3 regions of the Enterobacter cloacae complex sp. R_G8 genome follow, and region 3 is predicted to be linked to each of the others. Evidence: predicted binding sites of a transcription regulator. Region 3 holds the regulator's gene; each other region holds the start of a gene.
What was found. The regulator PurR, encoded in region 3, represses purine synthesis genes. The targets are predictions, from matches to a motif close to CANGCAAACGTTTGCNTG.
Positions count from the first base shown of each region.

Region 1: the regulator PurR is predicted to act here: its motif matches at 2,517-2,534, upstream of NQ842_RS19160 (nucleoside-specific channel-forming protein Tsx).
Region 2: the regulator PurR is predicted to act here: its motif matches at 3,428-3,445, upstream of upp (uracil phosphoribosyltransferase).

Region 1 covers NZ_CP102246.1:4,024,680-4,031,842, forward strand. Annotated here, with positions in the region: gene ribE (6,7-dimethyl-8-ribityllumazine synthase) at 1-65, opposite strand, end outside; gene ribD (bifunctional diaminohydroxyphosphoribosylaminopyrimidine deaminase/5-amino-6-(5-phosphoribosylamino)uracil reductase RibD) at 153-1,256, opposite strand; gene nrdR (transcriptional regulator NrdR) at 1,261-1,710, opposite strand; gene NQ842_RS19155 (DUF3251 domain-containing protein) at 1,863-2,402, shown strand; gene NQ842_RS19160 (nucleoside-specific channel-forming protein Tsx) at 2,673-3,551, shown strand; gene NQ842_RS19165 (YafY family protein) at 3,710-4,390, opposite strand; gene NQ842_RS19170 (VOC family protein) at 4,405-4,770, opposite strand; gene secF (protein translocase subunit SecF) at 4,925-5,896, opposite strand; gene secD (protein translocase subunit SecD) at 5,907-7,163, opposite strand, start outside.
Region 2 covers NZ_CP102246.1:1,524,504-1,531,666, reverse strand. Annotated here, with positions in the region: gene NQ842_RS07310 (M17 family metallopeptidase) at 1-433, shown strand, start outside; gene NQ842_RS07305 (DnaA inactivator Hda) at 467-1,168, opposite strand; gene uraA (uracil permease) at 1,263-2,552, opposite strand; gene upp (uracil phosphoribosyltransferase) at 2,639-3,265, opposite strand; gene NQ842_RS07290 (6-phospho-beta-glucosidase) at 3,491-4,921, opposite strand; gene bglK (beta-glucoside kinase BglK) at 4,932-5,825, opposite strand; gene purM (phosphoribosylformylglycinamidine cyclo-ligase) at 6,074-7,111, shown strand; gene purN (phosphoribosylglycinamide formyltransferase) at 7,108-7,163, shown strand, end outside.
Region 3 covers NZ_CP102246.1:3,060,643-3,067,805, reverse strand. Annotated here, with positions in the region: gene punC (purine nucleoside transporter PunC) at 1-985, opposite strand, end outside; gene punR (DNA-binding transcriptional activator PunR) at 1,101-2,012, shown strand; gene purR (HTH-type transcriptional repressor PurR) at 2,030-3,055, opposite strand; gene NQ842_RS14490 (YnhF family membrane protein) at 3,353-3,442, shown strand; gene NQ842_RS14485 (MFS transporter) at 3,606-4,772, shown strand; gene sodB (superoxide dismutase [Fe]) at 4,808-5,389, opposite strand; gene NQ842_RS14475 (C40 family peptidase) at 5,512-6,285, opposite strand; gene grxD (monothiol glutaredoxin 4) at 6,624-6,971, shown strand; gene rnt (ribonuclease T) at 7,016-7,163, opposite strand, start outside.

The DNA of each region.
Region 1 (7,163 bases), 960 kb from region 3:
AAACGCGCAATGGTGATGGCGACGCGAGCGTCCGGGGTAGCTACAGCAGCTTCAATAATGTTCATACTCTTCCTTTACGGGTTCATTTGGCCCCGCAGGGGGGCGGATTTTATCATAATACTTTGCGCACTGCTTCCCTATTTCAGGAGCAATTACGCTGTCGTTAAATGGAGGCAAACATCCGGACCCACCGGACGAATCTCGCTGAATTTGAGTTGTGGTGCATCGGCCAGTTTTTCAAGGCCGGGCAGCACAAACAGGCCACGCGCGTCGCTACCCAACAGTTTAGGCGCAACGTAGACAATCAGTTCATCGACCAGACCCGCCTGGAGCAGTGCGCCTGCCAGCGTCGGTCCCGCTTCCACCCAGATGCTGTTCACCTGCTGCTTACCCAGCAGCATCATCAGCACCACTAAATCCAGATGTCCATTGTGCTCAGGCACCATAATGCTGCGCACACCTTCCGGCCAGTCACGTGAATCGTCTTTAGTACGGGCAATCCAGGTTTCACCGGGCTGCTGCACAATGCGGTGTTCAGGCGTCACGCGGTTATGGCTATCAACGATAATACGCAGCGGCTGGCGCAGGTTTTCCTGCGGATACAGCGCCTGGGTATCGGCATTCAGTTCAGTCCAGCGCACGGTCATCGCCGGATCGTCCGCGAGAACCGTTTCACTGCTGGTGAGGATAGCATGGCTTTGGGCACGCAGACGTTGCACATCGCGCCTTGCCTGTGGCGAAGTGATCCACTGACTTTCGCCGTTCGCCATCGCCGTACGGCCATCCAGTGAGGCCCCCAGCTTAAGCTGAATATAGGGGAACCCGGTACGCATACGTTTTAGAAAGCCTTTGTTGATGGCTTCCGCATCCTGCATCATCAGGCCGTGGCTGACATCGATCCCTTCCTGCTGCAGACGGTACAGGCCACGTCCGGCCACCTGCGGATTGGGATCCTGCATCGCAGCGACAACGCGCGACACTCCCGCCGCAATCAGCGCTTCACAGCATGGCGGCGTACGTCCATGATGGCTGCACGGCTCAAGCGTCACGTAGGCCGTAGCCCCGCGTGCCTTTTCGCCCGCCATACGCAGGGCATGCACCTCGGCATGAGGCTCGCCTGCGCGGTAGTGGAAACCTTCGCCCACGATCTCGCCATCTTTCACAATGACGCACCCGACATTGGGGTTGGGATGGGTGGTAAATCGACCGCGCTGCGCCAGCTTCATGGCGCGCGCCATGTACATCTCATCCTGCATGGACTCAATCCTGTAAGCGGGCGATCTCTTCGCCAAACTCTTTGATATCTTCGAAACTGCGGTAAACAGAGGCGAAGCGGATATAGGCGACCTTATCGAGCTTTTTCAACTGCTCCATCACCAGATTGCCGATCATCTTGCTGGGCACTTCACGTTCGCCCAGACCACGAAGGTAAGATTTAATGTGGTTTAACGCCATTTCGACGTCATCCGCGCTGACGGGGCGTTTTTCCAGCGCCTTGAGCATTCCGCTGCGCAGTTTCTCTTCGTTAAACGGCTCGCGCACGTCGTTACTTTTTACCACGCGCGGCATGACCAGCTCTGCCACCTCAAAGGTCGTAAAACGCTCGTTGCATACCAGACACTGCCGACGGCGGCGTACGGAAGACCCTTCGCCCACAAGACGAGAATCGATGACTTTGGTATCCACAGCGGAGCAGAATGGGCAATGCATACGGTATCCCTGTTATCTGGTTAACTGACTTTCATTTTACCCTGATCTGGCCTGACAACAAAGGAAGAGCTTTTTGAGACAAAGGATCTATGTCTGTCGGGACGTTGCTGGCTACCATTACGGTGATCCGTTATTTCAAGGAATTAAACGCAATGACAAGACGTTACCTGAAAATTCTGCTGGTGGGGAGCCTCTTCACCCTTAGCGCCTGTGCACAGCAAACCGAAGTCCGCCAGATGAAACAGAGCGTGAATACGCTCAATACGGCGATGGACAAACTGAACAAAGAGACCGTGAAGATCACCCAGCAAAACGCGCTGAATGCAAAATCCACCAGCGGGGTGTATTTGCTGCCGGGGGCCAACACCCCTGCCCGTCTCAACAGCCAGGTTGGCACGTTAAAAATGTCGCTGGTGAATGTGGCGGCAAATGCGGATGGTACTCGCGCAACATTACGCATTCAGGGTGAGTCCAACGATCCGCTGCCAGCCTTTAGCGGCACCGTCGAGTGGGGCCAGATCCAGGGCACCACCGAGAATTACCAGGAGGTTAACGTGAAGAATCAGCTCTTCACCGCCCCGGCCAGTGTTTTAGCACCCAGTGATGTGGATATTCCGCTTCAGTTAACCGGACTTACTCCTGAACAGTTAGGCTTTATCCGCATTCACGACATTCAACCCGCCGCGCAGTAATCCCCTCCTTTTGAGCGGAGTGAAATGTCACTCCGCTAACATTTACATTTCGTATGGATTGGCAACATAAATGATTGCCGCTACAATCCCGGCCGTTTAAAGTACGCAAACGTGAACGCAATCGATTACGCGTGTGAGAGATATGTGAAACAACACATATTTTTGTGAGCAAGGATTCCTATAATAGGCTCCGCAGAAACACGAAATATTTAGAAACGCAATTCGCGCATTTTTCACTCCCGGAAGGGAATTTCAATCAGTGGCATGATTATGAAAAAAACATTACTCGCAGCCGGCGCCGTGCTGGCACTTTCCTCCTCTTTCACTGTTAACGCAGCGGAAAACGATAAACCACAATACCTCTCCGACTGGTGGCACCAGAGCGTTAACGTGGTCGGCAGCTACCACACCCGTTTCGGACCACAGATCCGCAACGATACCTACCTGGAGTACGAAGCGTTCGCCAAGAAAGACTGGTTTGATTTCTACGGTTATATGGATGCACCGGTCTTCTTCGGCGGTAACACCCAGGCGAAAGGTATCTGGAACCACGGTTCCCCACTGTTCATGGAGATCGAACCGCGCTTCTCTATTGATAAACTGACTGGTACCAGCCTGGCGTTTGGTCCGTTCAAAGAGTGGTATTTCGCGAACAACTATATCTACGACATGGGCCGCAACAAGTCCGGTCGCCAGAGCACCTGGTATATGGGTCTGGGTACCGACATCGACACGGGCCTGCCAATGAGCCTGTCTCTGAACGTGTACGCTAAGTATCAATGGCAGAACTACGGCGCTGAAAACGAGAACGAATGGGATGGCTACCGTTTCAAAGTGAAATACTTTGTGCCAATCACCCAGCTGTGGGGCGGTAACCTGAGCTATATCGGCTTCACCAACTTTGACTGGGGTTCAGATCTGGGCGATAAGAGCGGTTACGCTGAGAACGGTATTAAGCAGCGTACCAACGACTCCATTGCCTCCAGCCACATTCTGGCGCTGAACTACGATCACTGGCATTACTCTGTTGTTGCGCGTTACTGGCACAACGGCGGCCAGTGGAACGACGACGCTAAACTGGTATGGATGAACGAACACGTCCGTTCTACCGGTTGGGGTGGTTACCTGGTTGTGGGTTACAACTTCTAATCGTGTGGTTGTTGCCGGGTGGCGCTGACGCTTACCCGGCCTACAAAACCTGTGCGGGCTGATGCCCTCACCCTGTCCCTCTCCCACGGGGAGAGGGAACAAACACAAAAAACGGCAACAGACGTTGCCGTTTTGCTTTTACCTCGCCACCTGGCTTTTTACTGCTTCACCTTGCGCAAAAAATCCGCCAGCGATCGGTCCGCACTCTCACTAAAGCGCCGTTCCGTGAGCACAATTTTGAGACATCTGTCGAGACGGAAGCAGCGATAATCATCGCGCAGTTCACACCACGCCGCCAGTAGCCAGCGTTCTCCCCAGAAAAACAGCCCCAGCGGCTGAACTTCGCGCGTTGAAAATTGCCCGGCTTCGTCACGATAATGCAGCACCAGCACGCGCTGGGTCGATATCGCCTGGTGAATGACATCAAAATCACTGCGGGAGTGGCTTTTCATGCCAAAATCCGGGGCGTAGATCCGCGTCTGCTCTGCCTTTCGGCGACTCTCTTCGGGCAGGATCGCGAGTACTTTCTCCTGTGCCGACTCCAGTTCGCGCGACAGGGATTCCCCGCCCCAGGTGGTAAGCAGGCGAATCGCCACGATCAGCGCCTCAGACTCCTTGTTTGTCAGCATCAGCGGTGGCAGGTCAAATCCCGACATCAGCCGGTACCCACTTCCCGCCTCGCCCTCTACCGGCACGCCGGAAAGCGACAGGTCGCGGATATCGCGGTATACCGTACGCTCAGAAACGCCCAGCCGGTCCGCCAGATGCGCTGCCGTTGTCAGACGTCTGCCCCGCAGGATCTGTACTATCTGAAACAAACGGTCAGCGCGTCGGGTCATTTTTACTTATGCTCTCAGGCGGGTTGATGAAGGCCGACGCGATTACCTTCGCTGTCGGTAAACAAAGCAATAGTACCAATACCGCGTGGTAACTCCAGCGGGCCAAACACGCACTCACCGCCCGCAGAAGCAATGCGATCGAGCGTGGCGGTCAGATTGTCAGTATGCAGGTAGATGATGGCCCCCTGCACTGAGGGAATAATCCCCTCAAATTTTGCCAGCGCGCCGCCGGTGGCTGGATCTTCATGCGGGAATACCGCCAGCTCGGCGCAGTCCATTTTCTCGCGCTTCAGTGAAACCTGCATCACCGGCTCATAAAATTTGATGGCGCGATCCATATCCGCGACCGGAATTTCAAACCAGTTAATCACACTTTTCATACATCCTCCTGACTCTTGTTTGGGTTCAACAGGAGTCTACGACAGGGCTCCTGACAGCATACTGTCAGGAGTGTTTTGTCAGGAGTGTTTTGTCAGGAGCAGATAAAAAAAATCCCGGTCAACAGACCGGGATTTCGATAACGCGCAAAACGTCTTACGGCAGAATGGACGGCTGATCCGCCCCTTCTTTCTCGACTTTCTGCTGGAGCAAGTGCTCGCGCTTCATGCCGAGTTTCAGTGCCAGAGCGGACGCAACGTAGATTGACGACGCGGTACCGATAGAGACACCGATCAGCATGGTCAGCGAGAAGCCTTCCAGCACCGGACCACCGAAGAGATACAGCATCAGGATCACCATCAAGGTGGTACCGGATGTGATCAAGGTACGGTGCAGCGTCTGGGTCAACGACACGTTAAAGATTTCGTACGGCGTACCGCGACGGATCTTACGGAAGTTTTCACGAATACGGTCAGATACCACGATACTGTCGTTCAGTGAGTAACCGATAACGGACATCAGGGATGCCACAATCGTCAGGTCAATCTCAATGTGGAACAGAGACAGTACGCCCATGGTGATCACCACGTCGTGGGCCAGTGCGATAACCACACCCGCCGCCAGTCGCCACTCAAAGCGGAAACCGACGTACACCAGGATGGAGATCAGCGCCACCAGCAGCGCCATCGCACCGGTTTGCGCCAGGTCCGCACCCACGCTCGGGCCGACGAACTCAATACGCTTAACCGTGGCGTTCTGGCTGGTTGTTTCGTTAATTACGCTAACAACCTTGCTGCCCAGCTCCTGGCTGCCGTTGGCATCGTGTACCGGCGGCATACGCACCATGATGTCGCGGCTGCTGCCGAAGTTCTGCAGCAGCGGCTCTTCAAAGCCCGCTTTCTGCAGTGATTGACGCATCTGGTCCATATCGACCGGTTTTTCCAGGGTGATTTCAATCACCGTACCACCGGTGAAATCCAGACCCCAGTTAAAGCCTTTTACGCCCATAACGACGATGGACAGAATCAGCAGTAAACCTGAAATGCCGAAGGCCCAGTAGTCCCAGCGCATAAAGTCCCAGACTTTACGGCCGTGGTTCAATTGTTCAACAGTATATTCCTGTGCCACAACGCACTCCTCAGATAGACAGCTTTTTGACGCGCTTGCCGCCGTACAGCAGGTTCACGATGGCACGGGTGCCGACAATAGCAGTAAACATCGACGTTGCAACACCGATACCGGTGGTAATCGCAAAGCCTTTGATTGCGCCAGTCCCCACTGCATACAGGATAAGAACCTTGATCAGTGTTGTTACGTTCGCATCGAAGATGGAGCTGAACGCGCCTTTATAGCCTTCGTCAATCGCCTGCTGAACAGAGCGACCGTTGCTCAACTCTTCTTTGATACGCTCGTTTATCAGTACGTTGGCGTCGACCGCCACCGCAAGGGTCAGAACGATACCGGCAATCCCCGGCATGGTCAGCGTCGCCCCCGGCAGCAGGGACATGATGCCGATAATCAGCACCAGGTTCGCAATCAACGCACTGGTCGCAATCAGACCAAACTTCTTATAGAAGAAGATCATGAAGATGATAGAGACCACCAGACCGGCCAGACACGCTTCCAGACCCTGTTTGATGTTCTGCATACCCAGAGTTGGACCAATGGTACGTTCTTCAACAATCTGAATTGGCGCAATCAGCGCACCGGCACGCAGCAGCAGAGAGAGCTGACGCGCTTCGTTCGGGTTGTTGATACCGGTAATACGGAAGCTGTTACCCAGACGAGACTGGATATTGGCGATGTTAATCACCTCTTCCTCTTTCACCAGCACCGCACGGCCGTTAGCGTCTTTCTTACCGCTGTCTTTGTACTCCACGAACAGGGTCGCCATCGGTTTGCCGATGTTGTCCTTAGTGAAGTTAGACATGATGTTACCACCCGCGCTGTCCAGCGAGATGTTAACCTGCGGCTGGTTGTACTCGTCCTGGCTGGAGGTGGAGTCGGTGATATGGTCACCGGTCAGGATCACGCGTTTGTACAGCACAACAGGCTGACCTTCGCGGGTCTCTTTCACTTCCGAGTCACCCGGAATACGGCCAGACGCGGCAGCAGACTGGTCAACGTTGGTATTCACCAGACGGAATTCCAGCGTTGCAGTGGCACCCAGAATCTCTTTCGCACGTGCGGTGTCCTGAATACCCGGCAGTTCCACAACGATACGGTCAGCACCCTGACGCTGCACCAGCGGCTCAGCCACGCCCAGTTGGTTTACACGGTTGCGCAGAATGTTGATGTTCTGCTGAACGGCATATTCACGCGCTTCTTTGAGACGGGCATCGGTCATCACCGCACGCAGCTGGTTGCTGCCCTGAGCGGTGATCACCAGGTCACG
Region 2 (7,163 bases), 1.5 Mb from region 3:
GGCAGACGCTATCGCCTGGGCCAGCCAGCGCCATCCGCAGGCGCGCTATATTATCGATATGGCAACGCTGACGGGTGCGGTGGTCAAAGCGCTGGGATATGAACTGAGCGGGTTGATGACCCAGGATGAACCGCTGCGCCAGGCGCTGACGCAGGCAGGAAAACAGAGTGGAGATGAAGTATGGTCCCTGCCGCTGAATGCGCGGCTGAAAAAGCAGACTGACAGCGCCATCGCCGATCTCTGCAATACGCCGCCCAACAATGCGGCAATCAGCGCCTCGGCAGCGTGGCTGCTGCATCACTTCTGCCCGCCGACAATCCCGTGGGCGCATCTGGACATTAGCGGTACAGCGCTGTGGCGTGAGGGTGGCAGAAGCGTGGCCTCAGGGAGGCCGATTCCGCTGCTGGTGGAGCACTTGATGGGAGATCTCTAGCCGGGTGGCGGCTGCGCCACCGGGCAAACAACCTCAAAGCTTCAGAATATCTTTCACAAACGGAATGGTGAGCTTACGCTGGGCAGTAATGGAGGCGCGATCGAGCTGATCGAGCGTGTCAAACAGCGTGCGCATCTCCCGATCCAGACGCTTGAGCAGGAAACGCCCCACGTCTTCCGGCAGTTCAAATCCGCGCAGTCTGGCGCGCAACTGCAACGCCTGGAGTTTGTCTTCATCTGACAGCGGCTGCAGCTTGTAAATTTGCCCCCAGTCGAGACGGGAAGCAAGATCCGGCAGCCCCAGATTAAGCTGGCGCGGCGGACGATCGCCGGTGATCAGCAGCCGGGTTTTGCCCGATTCCAGGATACGGTTATAGAGGTTAAAGATCGCCATTTCCCATGGCTCATCCCCCGCCACGCATTCGATATTATCGATGCAGACCAGGGAGAGATGTTCCATTCCCTCCAGCACGTCAGGCACAAACCAGGTACGTTTATCCAGCGGTACATAGCCTACCGCATCCCCCCGCGCAGAAAGCTCCGCACAGGCGGCATGCAACAGGTGACTGCGCCCCGCGCCTTCGCGTGACCAGATATAGATGTATCCGCTGTGATCCTGGCGCAGCACATTCTGGAGTGCAGCCAGTAAAGAGGGGTTATCACCCGGCCAGAAACTCGCGAAAGTTTCGTCGTCAGGGAGATAGAGTGGCAGAGAGAGCTGTGCCGGTCCGTTCAGAAGTACCTCAACCAGATCTTACATAAAATCGGAACGGAGTTTAGCACGGAACCTGCCAGGAGAGAACCGGGCGATCCCTCACCCGGCTTTACGATCAGTGTGACGCTTTTTCGCTTTCGTCGGCGTCCAGTACCACCTCTTCCGGACGGATCACGGAAATCAGCTTGAAAATCAGGCTCAGGCCCACACCAACGATGGTCGCCAGCGCCATGCCTTTCAGCTCGGCCGCGCCGATGTGAACCTTCGCGCCGCTCACACCGATGATCAGGATAACGGAAGTCAGGATCAGGTTCTGCGCTTTGCTGTAGTCCACTTTGGACTCAATCAGCACGCGAATACCGGATGCGCCAATTACGCCGTACAGCAGCAGAGACACGCCGCCCATCACCGGAACCGGGATGATCTGGATCGCTGCTGCCAGTTTACCCACGCAGGAGAGCAGGATTGCGATGATGGCCGCGCCGCCGATAACCCAGGTACTGTAAACGCGGGTGATCGCCATGACGCCAATATTCTCACCGTAAGTGGTGTTTGGCGTTGAGCCAAAGAAACCGGAGATGATCGTCGAGAAGCCGTTTGCAAACATCGAGCGGTGCAGACCCGGGTCGCGGATCAGGTCACGTTTGACGATGTTCGCCGTCACCACAAGGTGGCCAACGTGTTCAGCGATAACCACCAGCGCGGCAGGCAGAATAGTGAAGATGGCAAACCATTCAAAGCGTGGCGTATAGAAGGTTGGCAGGGCAAACCAGTGCGCCTGAGCGATTGGGGTGGTATCGACAACGCCCATCACGAAGGAGAGTGCATAACCCGCCAGCACGCCGATCAGGATCGGGATAATCGCCATAAAACCGCGGAACAGCACGGAGCCAAATACCGTCACGCCCAGCGTCACCAGTGAGATGATGATGGTTTTGGAGTCCGGCGACTGCCCATCAGCAGGCAGCAGACCAGCCATATTCGCCGCCACGCCTGCCAGCTCCAGACCGATGACGGCAACGATGGCCCCCATCGCCGCAGGTGGGAACATCACGTCCAGCCAGCCGGTACCGGCCTTCTTCACAATGAAAGAGACCAGGCAGAACAGCACGCCGCACATGATAAAGCCGCCCAGCGCCACTTCATACCCCAGGGGTAGCAGCAGCAACACCGGCGAGATAAAAGCAAAGCTCGACCCCAGATACGCCGGGATTTTGCCTTTACAGATAAAGAGGTACAGCAGCGTCCCGATACCATTGAACAGCAACACGGTAGCCGGGTTAATGTGAAACAGGATTGGCACCAGCACGGTTGCGCCAAACATAGCGAACAGGTGCTGCAAACTAAGCGGGATAGTCTGTAAAAGCGGCGGTCTTTCACTCACCCCGATAGCACGGCGCGTCATAGTGTTTTCCTCTGAGATGGTTAGTTATGTGTGTTTTATTCAAAAAAAAGCCGACTCTCAAAGTCGGCTTATTTATCGTTATTCGATTATTTCGTACCAAAGATCTTATCGCCGGCATCGCCCAGCCCCGGGATAATGTACCCGTGCTCGTTGAGCCCCTGGTCGACAGACGCGGTGTACAGCTCCACATCCGGGTGTGCTTTTTCCAGCGCCGCGATCCCTTCCGGTGCCGCAACCAGCACCAGCACTTTGATGCTGCTGCAGCCTGCTTTTTTCAGCAGGTCGATGGTGGCAATCATTGAGCCGCCGGTCGCCAGCATCGGGTCAACCACCAGCGCCATACGCTCGTCGATGTTAGACACCAGCTTCTGGAAGTACGGAACCGGCTCCAGGGTCTCTTCATTACGGTAGATCCCCACCACGCTGATGCGCGCGCTCGGTACGTGTTCCAGCACGCCTTCCATCATGCCGAGACCGGCACGCAGGATCGGCACCACGGTAATTTTCTTACCTTTGATCTGCTCAACCTGCACCGGGCCGTTCCAGCCTTCGATGGTCACTTTTTCCGTTTCGAGGTCAGAGGTCGCTTCGTAGGTCAGCAGGCTGCCGACTTCAGATGCCAGTTCGCGAAAACGCTTCGTGCTGATGTCATGCTCACGCATCAGGCCCAACTTGTGTTTAACGAGTGGGTGTTTCACTTCCACAATCTTCATTCTCTTTCTCCTCTGAGGTGGCGTCCGCAAAAAAATCGCGGGATTATACCGCTTTTTTCGGATTAGGCCATACCCATCTTGCTTGACGTATATCAAGCAAAGTGATTTAGAGACAAAAAACCGGAGGCGAGACTCCGGCTTGGATGCGGGGTTCTGCCGGGTGGCGCTAACGCTTGCCCGGCCTACAAATCCCGTAGGCCCGGTAAGCGCAGCGCCACCGGGCAATTATAGCTGCTCGCCGTTACTCGCAATCACCTGCTTATACCAGTCAAATGACTTTTTCTTGCTGCGGTTCAGCGTGCCGTTCCCTTCATTATCTTTATCAACAAAGATAAACCCGTAGCGTTTCTTCATCTCGCCGGTGCCGGCAGAAACGAGATCGATACAGCCCCACGGGGTGTATCCCATCAGATCCACGCCATCTTCCACCACCGCTTTCTTCATCTCGCGGATGTGCGCCGAGAGATAATCAATGCGGTACTGGTCGTTCACCGTGCCGTCCTGCTCCTGCACGTCGATGGCACCGAAGCCGTTCTCAACAATGAACAGCGGCAGCTGATAGTGATCCCAGAACCAGTTCAGGGAGTAGCGCAGGCCAACCGGGTCAATCTGCCACCCCCAGTCAGATTTCTGCACGTACGGGTTGGAGACCAGACTCTTGCTTTCATCGTAATCCAATTCCGGGTTATCTGCCGTCGCTTTGGTGGCGAAGGACATATAATAGCTAAAGCCGATGTAATCCACGCAGCCCTGCGTCAGCGCCGCTTTGTCTTCTTCGGTAATGTCCAGCGTGAAACCACGACGCGCAAAGTAGTTAAGCAGATGCTGCGGATACTTGCCGCGCACGTGAACGTCGGTGAACCAGTAGCGACGATGCATCGCGTTCATCGCCATCATGATGTCGTCAGGCGCACAGGTCAGCGGATAAATGGGGCACATGGCAATCATGCAGCCGATCTGCAGGGAAGGATTAATCTCGCGCCCGGCTTTCACCGCCAGCGCGCTGGCCACCAGCTCGTAGTGCGCGGCCTGGAACATCACCGGCTCACGGTCTTCACCCGGCGCATATTTCAGCCCGGAGTTGGTAAACGGCGCAAAATCTTCGTGGAAGTTAGCCTGGTTGTTGATCTCGTTAAAGGTCATCCAGTACTTCACTTTATGCTGATAGCGCTGGAAGACCGCTTTGGCAAAGCGGACAAAGAAGTCGATCAGCTTACGGTTGCGCCAGCCGCCGTACTCGGTGACCAGATGAAACGGCATCTCGAAATGCGACAGGGTGATAACCGGCTCAATCCCGTGTTTCAGACACTCGTCGAACAGGTCATCATAGAACTTCAGGCCTGCTTCGTTTGGCTCCAGCTCGTCCCCTTTCGGGAAAATACGCGTCCAGGCAATGGAGGTACGGAAGCATTTGAACCCCATCTCCGCAAAGAGTTTGATGTCTTCCTTATAGCGATGGTAAAAATCGATGGCTTCGTGGTTCGGGTAGTTTTTCCCAGGCAGCACGCCGTCGGTGATTTCACGCGGCACGCCGTGGGCGCCAGCGGTCATGACATCGGCGACGCTCACCCCTTTACCGCCCTCTTTCCAGCCACCTTCAAGCTGGTGCGCGGCCACCGCGCCGCCCCACATAAAACCTGCTTTAAATCCTGACATACTCTTTCCCTCATTCGATGTTGCTGATTGCTGACGGATACTGCTGTCTGAAGTGGTAAACCGCACCGACAAGACCGGCCCGGTTGCCGTGGCTGACGACATCGGCGATGTCCGCGATGCCAAACCACGCAAGATGAGTGCGAAGCAGATCCATAAATCCGGGCCGCTCCGCGATACCGCCGCCAATGAAAATGGTCTGCGGATCGAACACATTCGCCAGGTTGTAGAGCCCTGTCGCAATGCCGTTAAGAAAATCATCAACCAGGCGGCGACACACCGCGTCGCCTGCGTCATAACCATCAAAAATGGCTTCACCTGTAACGTCCTCAAGCGTCAGACCGTGAAAGTCGGCATAGCGCTTGCGAAGCGTGCGTAATGTGCAGTTTTCATTCATGGAGTGGCGGGCCACGCGCCGTGAGTCAGCCCTTTCCGTGAGCATGTAGCCGAACTCTCCGGCGCGAAAACGCGCCCCGTGAACCAGCCTGCCGTTGCAGAAAATCGCCCCGCCGATCCCGGTGCCGATGGTTAGCACCAGAAAGCTGTCCATCTCTGTTGCCTTGCCCTGCCAGCGTTCCGCCAGCAGCACGCAGTTGGCGTCATTCTCCACGGTGACCGGTAAACCCGTCTGCGTCTCAAGCCAGCCTTTCATCGCGAACTGGTCGAAGCGGCGAATGGCCCCGCCCATCGCAATAAACCCGGTATGCGGATTGACATACCCCGGCGCGCTGATGGCGATCCCCTCAAGCCCGGGATGCGCCGCCACCCAGTTCAGCATCTGCGACAGGATAGCGTCGCCATCGCTGTTCTTAATGGCGGCCTTGTCCGTCTGCAGCAGCTCGCCCTGCGCTGTCACAATCCCCATTTTTAACGCAGTGCCACCGATATCAAATGCGGCGATGTTCATGACGTTCATCCCTCCTGAATGAAACTGAAACCGGTTTCAGTTTCATGATGTTCATTCGCTAAACCGCTTGCAAGCAGATCGCCGAAACCGGTTTCATTTTCGTGAACGGAGTCAAGTTTGCGCGCCACCTGAGGTGTCACAGAAAAAAAGATCCTCGCGCCGAGAATAGGCTCGCAAACGTTTGCCTGGACTGTTAGAATTGCGCCGATTTTTCTTACTAGCTATGCAATCGCGTGGGGACTTGAGCCGTGACCAACAAAACTTCTCTCAGCTACAAAGATGCCGGTGTTGATATTGACGCAGGTAATGCGCTGGTTGACCGAATCAAAGGTGTGGTGAAAAAAACCCGCCGCCCGGAAGTGATGGGTGGTCTGGGTGGCTTCGGCGCACTGTGCGCGCTGCCGCAAAAATATCGTGAACCTGTTCTGGTCTCGGGTACTGACGGTGTAGGCACAAAACTGCGCCTGGCGATGGATTTAAAACGTCACGACACGATCGGTATCGATCTGGTCGCGATGTGTGTAAACGACCTGGTGGTACAAGGCGCTGAGCCGCTGTTCTTCCTCGACTACTACGCGACCGGCAAACTGGACGTGGATACCGCAGCCAGCGTGATCAACGGTATCGCCGAAGGCTGTCTGCAGTCTGGCTGCGCGCTGGTTGGCGGTGAAACCGCGGAAATGCCTGGCATGTATCACGGCGAAGATTATGACGTCGCAGGCTTCTGCGTGGGTGTGGTAGAAAAATCAGAAATTATCGACGGCAGTAAAGTGGCTGATGGTGATGTGCTGATTGCGCTGGCCTCCAGCGGCCCGCACTCTAACGGCTACTCGCTGGTGCGTAAAATCCTCGAAGTAAGCGGTTGCGACCCACAAACCACTGAGCTTGAAGGTAAACCTCTGGCTGACCATCTGCTGGCACCGACCCGCATCTACGTGAAAAACGTGCTGGAGCTGATTGAGAGCGTTGACGTTCACGCCATTGCCCACCTGACCGGTGGCGGCTTCTGGGAAAACATTCCGCGCGTACTGCCGGACAACACCCAGGCGGTAATCGACGAATCCTCATGGCAGTGGCCAGCAGTCTTTAACTGGCTGCAAACCGCGGGCAACGTCAGTTCTCACGAAATGTATCGCACCTTTAACTGTGGCGTGGGTATGGTGATCGCCCTGCCCGCGAGCGAAGCGGATAAAGCCGTTAAGCTGCTGACGGACAAAGGTGAAAACGCGTGGAAAATCGGTATTATCAAAGCTTCCGATTCCGAACAGCGTGTGGTCATTGAATGAAAAACATCGTGGTGCTCATTTCCGGTAACGGAAGCAATTTGCAGGCCATCAT
Region 3 (7,163 bases):
CCTGCGGGAAAGGACGTAACGCCTGTGCCACCACGATAGGGTAAATGGCGCCGTTAGCCACTGCCATCACGCAGAACGGAATCAATATCTCTACCAGGCCGACGCCCGGAATAAAACCGACAGCCCAGGTGGCGATCACACTCAGAGCAAAGAGCACCAGCAGCCATGGCAGCATCTGCTGGCCTTCCCATTTCTGCAGTGCCGCACGGCAGCCGTATCCGCCCAGCAGGAAGGCGATGGTCTGCGGGACATAGCTCAGGCCAATGGCGGCCGGGCTGTATCCCATATCGTGCAGAATAAACGGCGAGCCAGTGAGCCAGGCGAAGAAGCTCGCCGAGCAGGCGGCATAGACCAGGACATTACCACGATACGCTTTGGCGCTCAGCAGGGAGAGGAACGTGATCGGTTTGGCGTCGGCATGCGCCTCTTTTTTATGCGCGGGCTTGAGGGCAAACGCCGGCAGCATCAGTACCAGCGTGATGGCAAACAGCGTGGCGAAGATAGCCTGCCACTCGAAATGCACCAGGATCCAGCTGCCCAGCAGGGGAGCGAGGGCAGGTGAAAGCCCTACCAGGGGCATAATGGTGGCGAAAATGCGGTTGGTGCGGTTGGCCGGGTAGTAGTCGGTAACAAGGGCCTGCCAGGTCACCGCTGCCGCACAGACGCCGACGGCTTGCACAAAGCGCAGCACCAGCAGCCAGGTCGCATCGCGTACCCATAACATTCCCAGACAGCCGACGGCAAAAATGCCCAGGCCCAGTAACAGCACCGGTTTACGCCCAAAGCGATCGGAGAGCGGGCCCCAGAGCAACTGTGCAATGGCAAAGCCCGCGAGGAACAAACTCAGGCTGGCGCTGATGGCCGCAGCAGGGGTTTGTAAATCTGCCTGCATCGCCGCAAACGCGGGCAGGTACATATCGGTGGCCAAAAAGCCCAGCACGCTCAAACCGCCGAGCCAGACTAAAAATCCATTCCTGGGTTGCATTGTTTTATTCTCCTTGAGGAGGCAGGTAGACACTGGCGCAGAGTGTAGGGAGTGCAAAGCGGGTTGTGAAACGCTAATATTTGGCTAGTGCATTCAAATTTTTTGCAGGCAGAAAATGTGGTCAGATTATTCTCTTGAAGTTGTCGATGCTGTCGCACGAAACGGCAGTTTCAGCGGTGCCGCACAGGAGCTACACCGCGTTCCCTCCGCGATAAGCTACACGGTACGTCAGCTCGAAGAGTGGCTGGCTGTGCCGCTGTTTGAACGACGTCATCGCGATGTGGAATTAACGCCGGCAGGGGCGTGGTTTTTGAAAGAAGGGCGTTCTGTTATCAAAAAAATGCAGATCACCCGTGAACAGTGTCAGCAGATCGCCAACGGCTGGCGCGGGCATCTCTCCATTGCCGTGGATAACATCGTCAAACCCGAGCGCACCCGGCAGATGATTGTGGATTTCTATCGTCATTTTTCAGACGTTGAACTTCGCGTCTCGCAGGAGGTGTTCAACGGCGTCTGGGACGCGCTGGCGGACGGCAGGGCAGAGATGGCGATTGGGGCGACCCAGGCGATCCCCGTCGGGGGACGCTATGCGTTTCGTGATATGGGCATGTTGAGCTGGAAATGTGTGGTGGCAAGCGATCATCCCCTGGCTGCCATGGAGGGGCCGCTGAGTGACGACACGCTGCGCAACTGGCCGTCGCTGGTGCTGGAAGATACCTCGCGCTCGTTGCCAAAACGTATTACCTGGCTTCTGGATAATCAGCGGCGGGTGGTGGCGCCGGACTGGGAGTCCTCCGCGACCTGCCTCAGTGCCGGGCTGTGTGTCGCGATGGTGCCCGTGCATTTCGCTAAGCCGAGAATCGATACCGGTGAATGGGTCGAACTGACGCTGGAGAATCCGTTCCCGGATGCAGCCTGCTGCCTGACGTGGCAACAAAATGACGTGTCGCCCGCCATGGCGTGGTTACTGGATTACCTGGGAGACAGCGAAACGCTTAACCGGGAATGGTTACGGGAGCCAGCGTAACTGGCTCCGTACAGTGATTAACGACGGTAGTCGCGGAACGGACCATCCGCAACGGAACGGCGTTCGATAAGACGCGGGTGGACTTCAATCGACTGCGACTCTTCACGTTTGTTGACGATCCTGTCCATCAGCATATTGAAGGCCGTTTCACCCAGGGAGTCTTTCGGCTGGTGAATGGTGGTCAGCGCTGGGGTAAAGAAGCGCGCGTTGCGCACGTTGTCATAGCCGATCACGGAAATATCCTGCGGCACGCGCAGGCCCAGCTCATCGGCCGCACACAGGGCCCCCATCGCCATGATATCCCCGCCGCAGAACACCGCCGTTGGACGATGCGGCTGGGAAACGATCTGCTGCATGGCGCGGTAGCCCGATTCCGGCTCAAAGTCGCCCTGCACGATCCAGTTTTCCGGCACGGTGATCAGCGCTTCTTCCATCGCCTTCATAAATCCGGCCAGACGGCCAGCACCGGTGTTGCGCTCAAGCGGCCCCGGGATCACGCCAATTTCACGGTGACCGCGTTCAATCAGATAGCGGCCCGCCATATAACCGCCTTCAAAGGCGTTATCGATGACGGAGTCGGTAAAGTCGGCGCGCGCTTCGCCCCAGTCCATCACCACCATTGGGATATGACGATACTCTTCCAGCATGGAAAGCACGGACTCCGGATACTCGGAGCACATCACCAGCAGGCCATCCACGCGTTTTTGCGCCATCATCGACAGATAGGCGCGCTGTTTTTCAATGTTGTTCCACGCGTTGCCGAGGATCAGGGTATAGCCTTTCTGGAAGCAGTTTTTCTCAACCGCTTCGATGATTTCGGCAAAATAGGCCGCTTCACTGCTGGTCGCCAGCAAACCAATAGATTTGGTGTGATTAACTTTAAGACTGCGCGCAACGGCACTCGGCGAGTAGTGCAGCTCTTTGATTGCCGCCCAGACGGCGTTGCGCGTCTCTTCCGCCACGAAGCGGGTTTTGTTAATTACATGTGATACGGTTGTAGTGGAAACGTTTGCGCGTTTTGCTACGTCTTTAATTGTTGCCATTAAATGTCACTCCAGACCATATCCTAAACTCCTGAAAACCTTGAAGGTAAACGTTTGCCTTCTCTCACCCTTATCACGCAATCTTGAATTGCGGCACGCCAGGAAAACGACACGGGACGTCAGGAGGGGGTCAATGGCCGGTACGCTAATAAATTTAGCGTGGAATTTTGTCCTATCTTGATGAAAAGGGGAAGAGCTAAAGTGGTTATCCGTTTAAATCCGGGAAGATTTTTGACGTAAATTGTGTAAAAATGAGCAAGCTCACTTTTCGTGGGGGGATTAAAAGGAGAAAAATTGATGAGTTCCGATCTGAAGTTTTCGCTGTTCACCACCATTATTGTGCTGGCGCTGATTGTTGCCGCGGGTCTGACGGCTGCACTGCACTGATTTACGCGGAGGGGGCGTTCGCTCTCTCCCGCTTCCCCTGATTGTTACATCTCCGGCAAAAATCTTTTGCCAATTTGTTAACTTCTCATTTTTTGTGATTAATGTCATGCTTTCGCCTTCTTTGTTCTGTGTCACGACCTGACACGGCATCCGGAGTTGACGCATGAAAATCAATTTTCCCCTGCTGGCCCTGGCGATTGGCGCTTTTGGGATTGGCACTACTGAATTCTCCCCTATGGGGCTCTTACCGGTTATCGCCCGCGGTGTGGACGTCTCTATCCCTGCAGCCGGGATGTTAATCAGCGCCTATGCCATTGGCGTAATGGTTGGTGCTCCGCTGATGACGCTGTTGCTTTCCCACCGCGCTCGCCGTAACGCGCTGATTTTCCTGATGGCTATCTTTACCCTCGGCAATGTGCTCTCCGCCATTTCGCCGGATTACACCACACTGATGCTGTCCCGCATTCTGACCAGCCTTAACCACGGTGCCTTCTTTGGGCTGGGGTCGGTGGTTGCCGCAAGCGTGGTGCCCAAACACAAGCAGGCGAGTGCCGTGGCAACCATGTTTATGGGCCTGACCATCGCCAACATTGGCGGTGTTCCTGCGGCGACCTGGCTGGGAGAGGTCATTGGCTGGCGTATGTCGTTCCTGGCAACCGCCGTACTGGGCGTTGTCGCGATGGTGGCGTTGTTCTTCTCCCTGCCGAAAGGCAGCGCTGGTGAGCGGCCTGAGGTACGTAAAGAGCTGTCGGTACTGATGCGCCCGCAGGTGCTCTCGGCGCTGCTTACTACCGTGCTGGGTGCCGGGGCGATGTTTACCCTTTACACCTATATTTCGCCGGTGCTGCATGACATCACTCACGCGACGCCGATCTTTATCACCGCGATGCTGGTGCTGATTGGCGTGGGCTTCTCGATTGGTAACTATCTGGGCGGGAAATTTGCTGACCGCTCCGTGAGCGGAACGCTGAAGGGTTTTCTGACCCTGCTGATTGTCATCATGGTTGCCATCCCGTGGCTGGCGCGTAATGAAGTTGGCGCGGCCATTGCGATGGTCGTCTGGGGGGCGGCCACCTTTGCCGTGGTTCCGCCGCTGCAGATGCGCGTAATGCGCGTCGCGCATGAGGCGCCGGGCCTCTCCTCGTCAGTGAATATTGGTGCGTTCAATCTGGGCAATGCGCTCGGTGCCGCAGCGGGTGGTGCTGTGATTTCGGGTGGTCTGGGATACAGCTTTGTGCCGGTGATGGGGGCCATTATTGCCGCGCTTGGCCTGCTGCTAGTGATGATGTCGGGTCGTAAACAGCCTGAAGCGGCCTGTGCTGCCGAATAAAAAAACGCAGAAGGGGAAACCCTTCTGCGTCTCTCTTACGCGGCGAAGTTCTTCGCCACAAAGTCCCAGTTAACCAGTGCCCAGAAGTGCTCCAGGTAGTTAGGACGCGCGTTACGGTAATCAATGTAGTACGCGTGTTCCCAGACATCCACGGTCATCAGCGGAGTCGCGCTGGTGGTCAGTGGTGTACCCGCGTTAGACGTGGAGACGATAGCCAGTTTGCCATCGGCCTCTTTTACCAGCCATGTCCAGCCAGAACCGAAGTTTTTGATTGCGGCATCGGTAAATTTCGCTTTGAACTCCGCAAAGCTGCCAAAGGCGGCGTTAATCGCAGCAGCCAGTTCACCGGTCGGCTCGCCGCCCGCATTTGGCGCCAGGCAGTGCCAGTAGAAAGTGTGGTTCCACACCTGAGCAGCGTTGTTGAATACGCCACCGTCTGAACTGCGGACGATCTCTTCCAGCGTTTTGCCTTCAAAATCGGTGCCCTTGATCAGGTTGTTGAGGTTGGTGACATAGGTCTGGTGATGTTTGCCGTAATGATATTCCAGGGTTTCCGCAGAAATGTGCGGTGCCAGGGCGTCTTTTGCATACGGTAGTGCAGGTAATTCGAACGACATTGCTTCTCTCCTTATTGTATTTTGCGTTGCCAATAACCACACAGACAACAAGGACAGGATAGCAAATTGAAAGGGTATGCAAAAGAGGAACTTACCCTGCCGTGGTGACGGCAGGGCAGGGTTTAGCGGATGGTTTTCGGTGTCATGACGCGGCGTGCGCCGACGTAGTGACGCACCCAGTAGTCTTCGCTAAGCGAGGTGATCTGAATGTCCTGACCGCTTCGTGGCGACTGAATAAACTTCCCATTGCCCACATACACGCCGACGTGATCAGCCGTACCGCGACCCTGGGTGCGGAAGAAGACCAGATCGCCATTTTGCAGCTCGCCACGGTTAACGGGGGCGGCGTCGCGCAGGTGGTACATTTCATTGGCGGTGCGCGGAATGCGGAATTTCACCAGATCTTTATAGGCGAAATACACCAGCCCGCTGCAGTCAAAACCGGTGCGGGGAGAAGTGCCACCCCAGCGATACGGTTTGCCAATTTGCCCCATAAGCTTATTCATCGCCGTTTTTTGCGCTTTCTGTACCCGAACCTTATGCGCGTCGGCAATTTTCGTCACTTTCGTGCAGTTGGCTTTATGCCCTTTGCGCGTGGTGCATTTTTCCGTTACGAGGTTGGCAGCAGTTTGTGAGGCTTTACGTTTCGATGCGAGGGCAGTGCGGGAAGATGTTGATTTCGATTTGCTGGAGGCGGTCTTTTTCGTTTGAGCAGTTGTTTTTTTCTTTTCGTTCTTACTGGTGGTCTTTTTTTTACGTTCTGTGGTTTTTGCCAGATGCGTTTTTTGCACAGCAGAGTGCCGCGCCTGTTGAGAGGCGTTTGCCGCTGGCGTGAAAGAGAGTGATGTAAACAGTAAAGCACAGAGCGTGATCGAGATTTTATTTATCCGCGCCACTGGGCAGTCCCCTGATTAATGCAGGTCATCAATAATACCCGCGTATGATTTACAAAGCCCGTCGATTCTAATCCATAAAAACCCGAGAAGTTAATAGCATTTTTCAATCTAAAAACCTGTTTCGTTAGCAAGTGCAAAAAAATTCATCGATTTGTCGCACAATTGTTCACGCCCTAAGCAAAACCCTGCCTGCCGCAGGGTTAAGCACCATTTACAATGCAACTTTTCCCCACTCGCGATAAAATAGCTATACGTGACAAAAATGTTATTTTCCGATGCCAGTCTGAACCGCTACAATGTCAGACTAATGCCGTAACAGAAGTTAAAGGAAGCAAGACATGAGCACCACTATTGAAAAAATCCAGCGCCAGATCGCTGAAAACCCGATTCTGCTGTATATGAAAGGTTCTCCGAAGCTGCCAAGCTGTGGCTTCTCCGCGCAAGCGGTTCAGGCGCTGTCTGCCTGTGGTGAACGTTTTGCTTACGTTGATATCCTGCAGAACCCGGACATCCGCGCTGAGCTGCCAAAATACGCTAACTGGCCGACGTTCCCGCAGCTGTGGGTCGACGGTGAACTGGTTGGCGGTTGCGATATCCTGATTGAAATGTATCAGCGCGGCGAACTGCAGCAGCTGATCAAAGAGACGGCGGCGAAGTACAAAACGGAAGAGCCTGACGCGGAGTAATTTTCTGCGCAAATAAAAAAGCGACCTTAAGAGGTCGCTTTTTTTTATTCTTCGCTGTCGCCCATCGGCAGCGGCCAGCCGCCCAGACGCTTCCAGCGGTTGACGATCTCACAGAACAATTCTGCGGTGCGCTCCGTGTCATACAGAGCGGAATGGGCCTGCGTGCCGTCAAACTCAATCCCGGCGGTGATA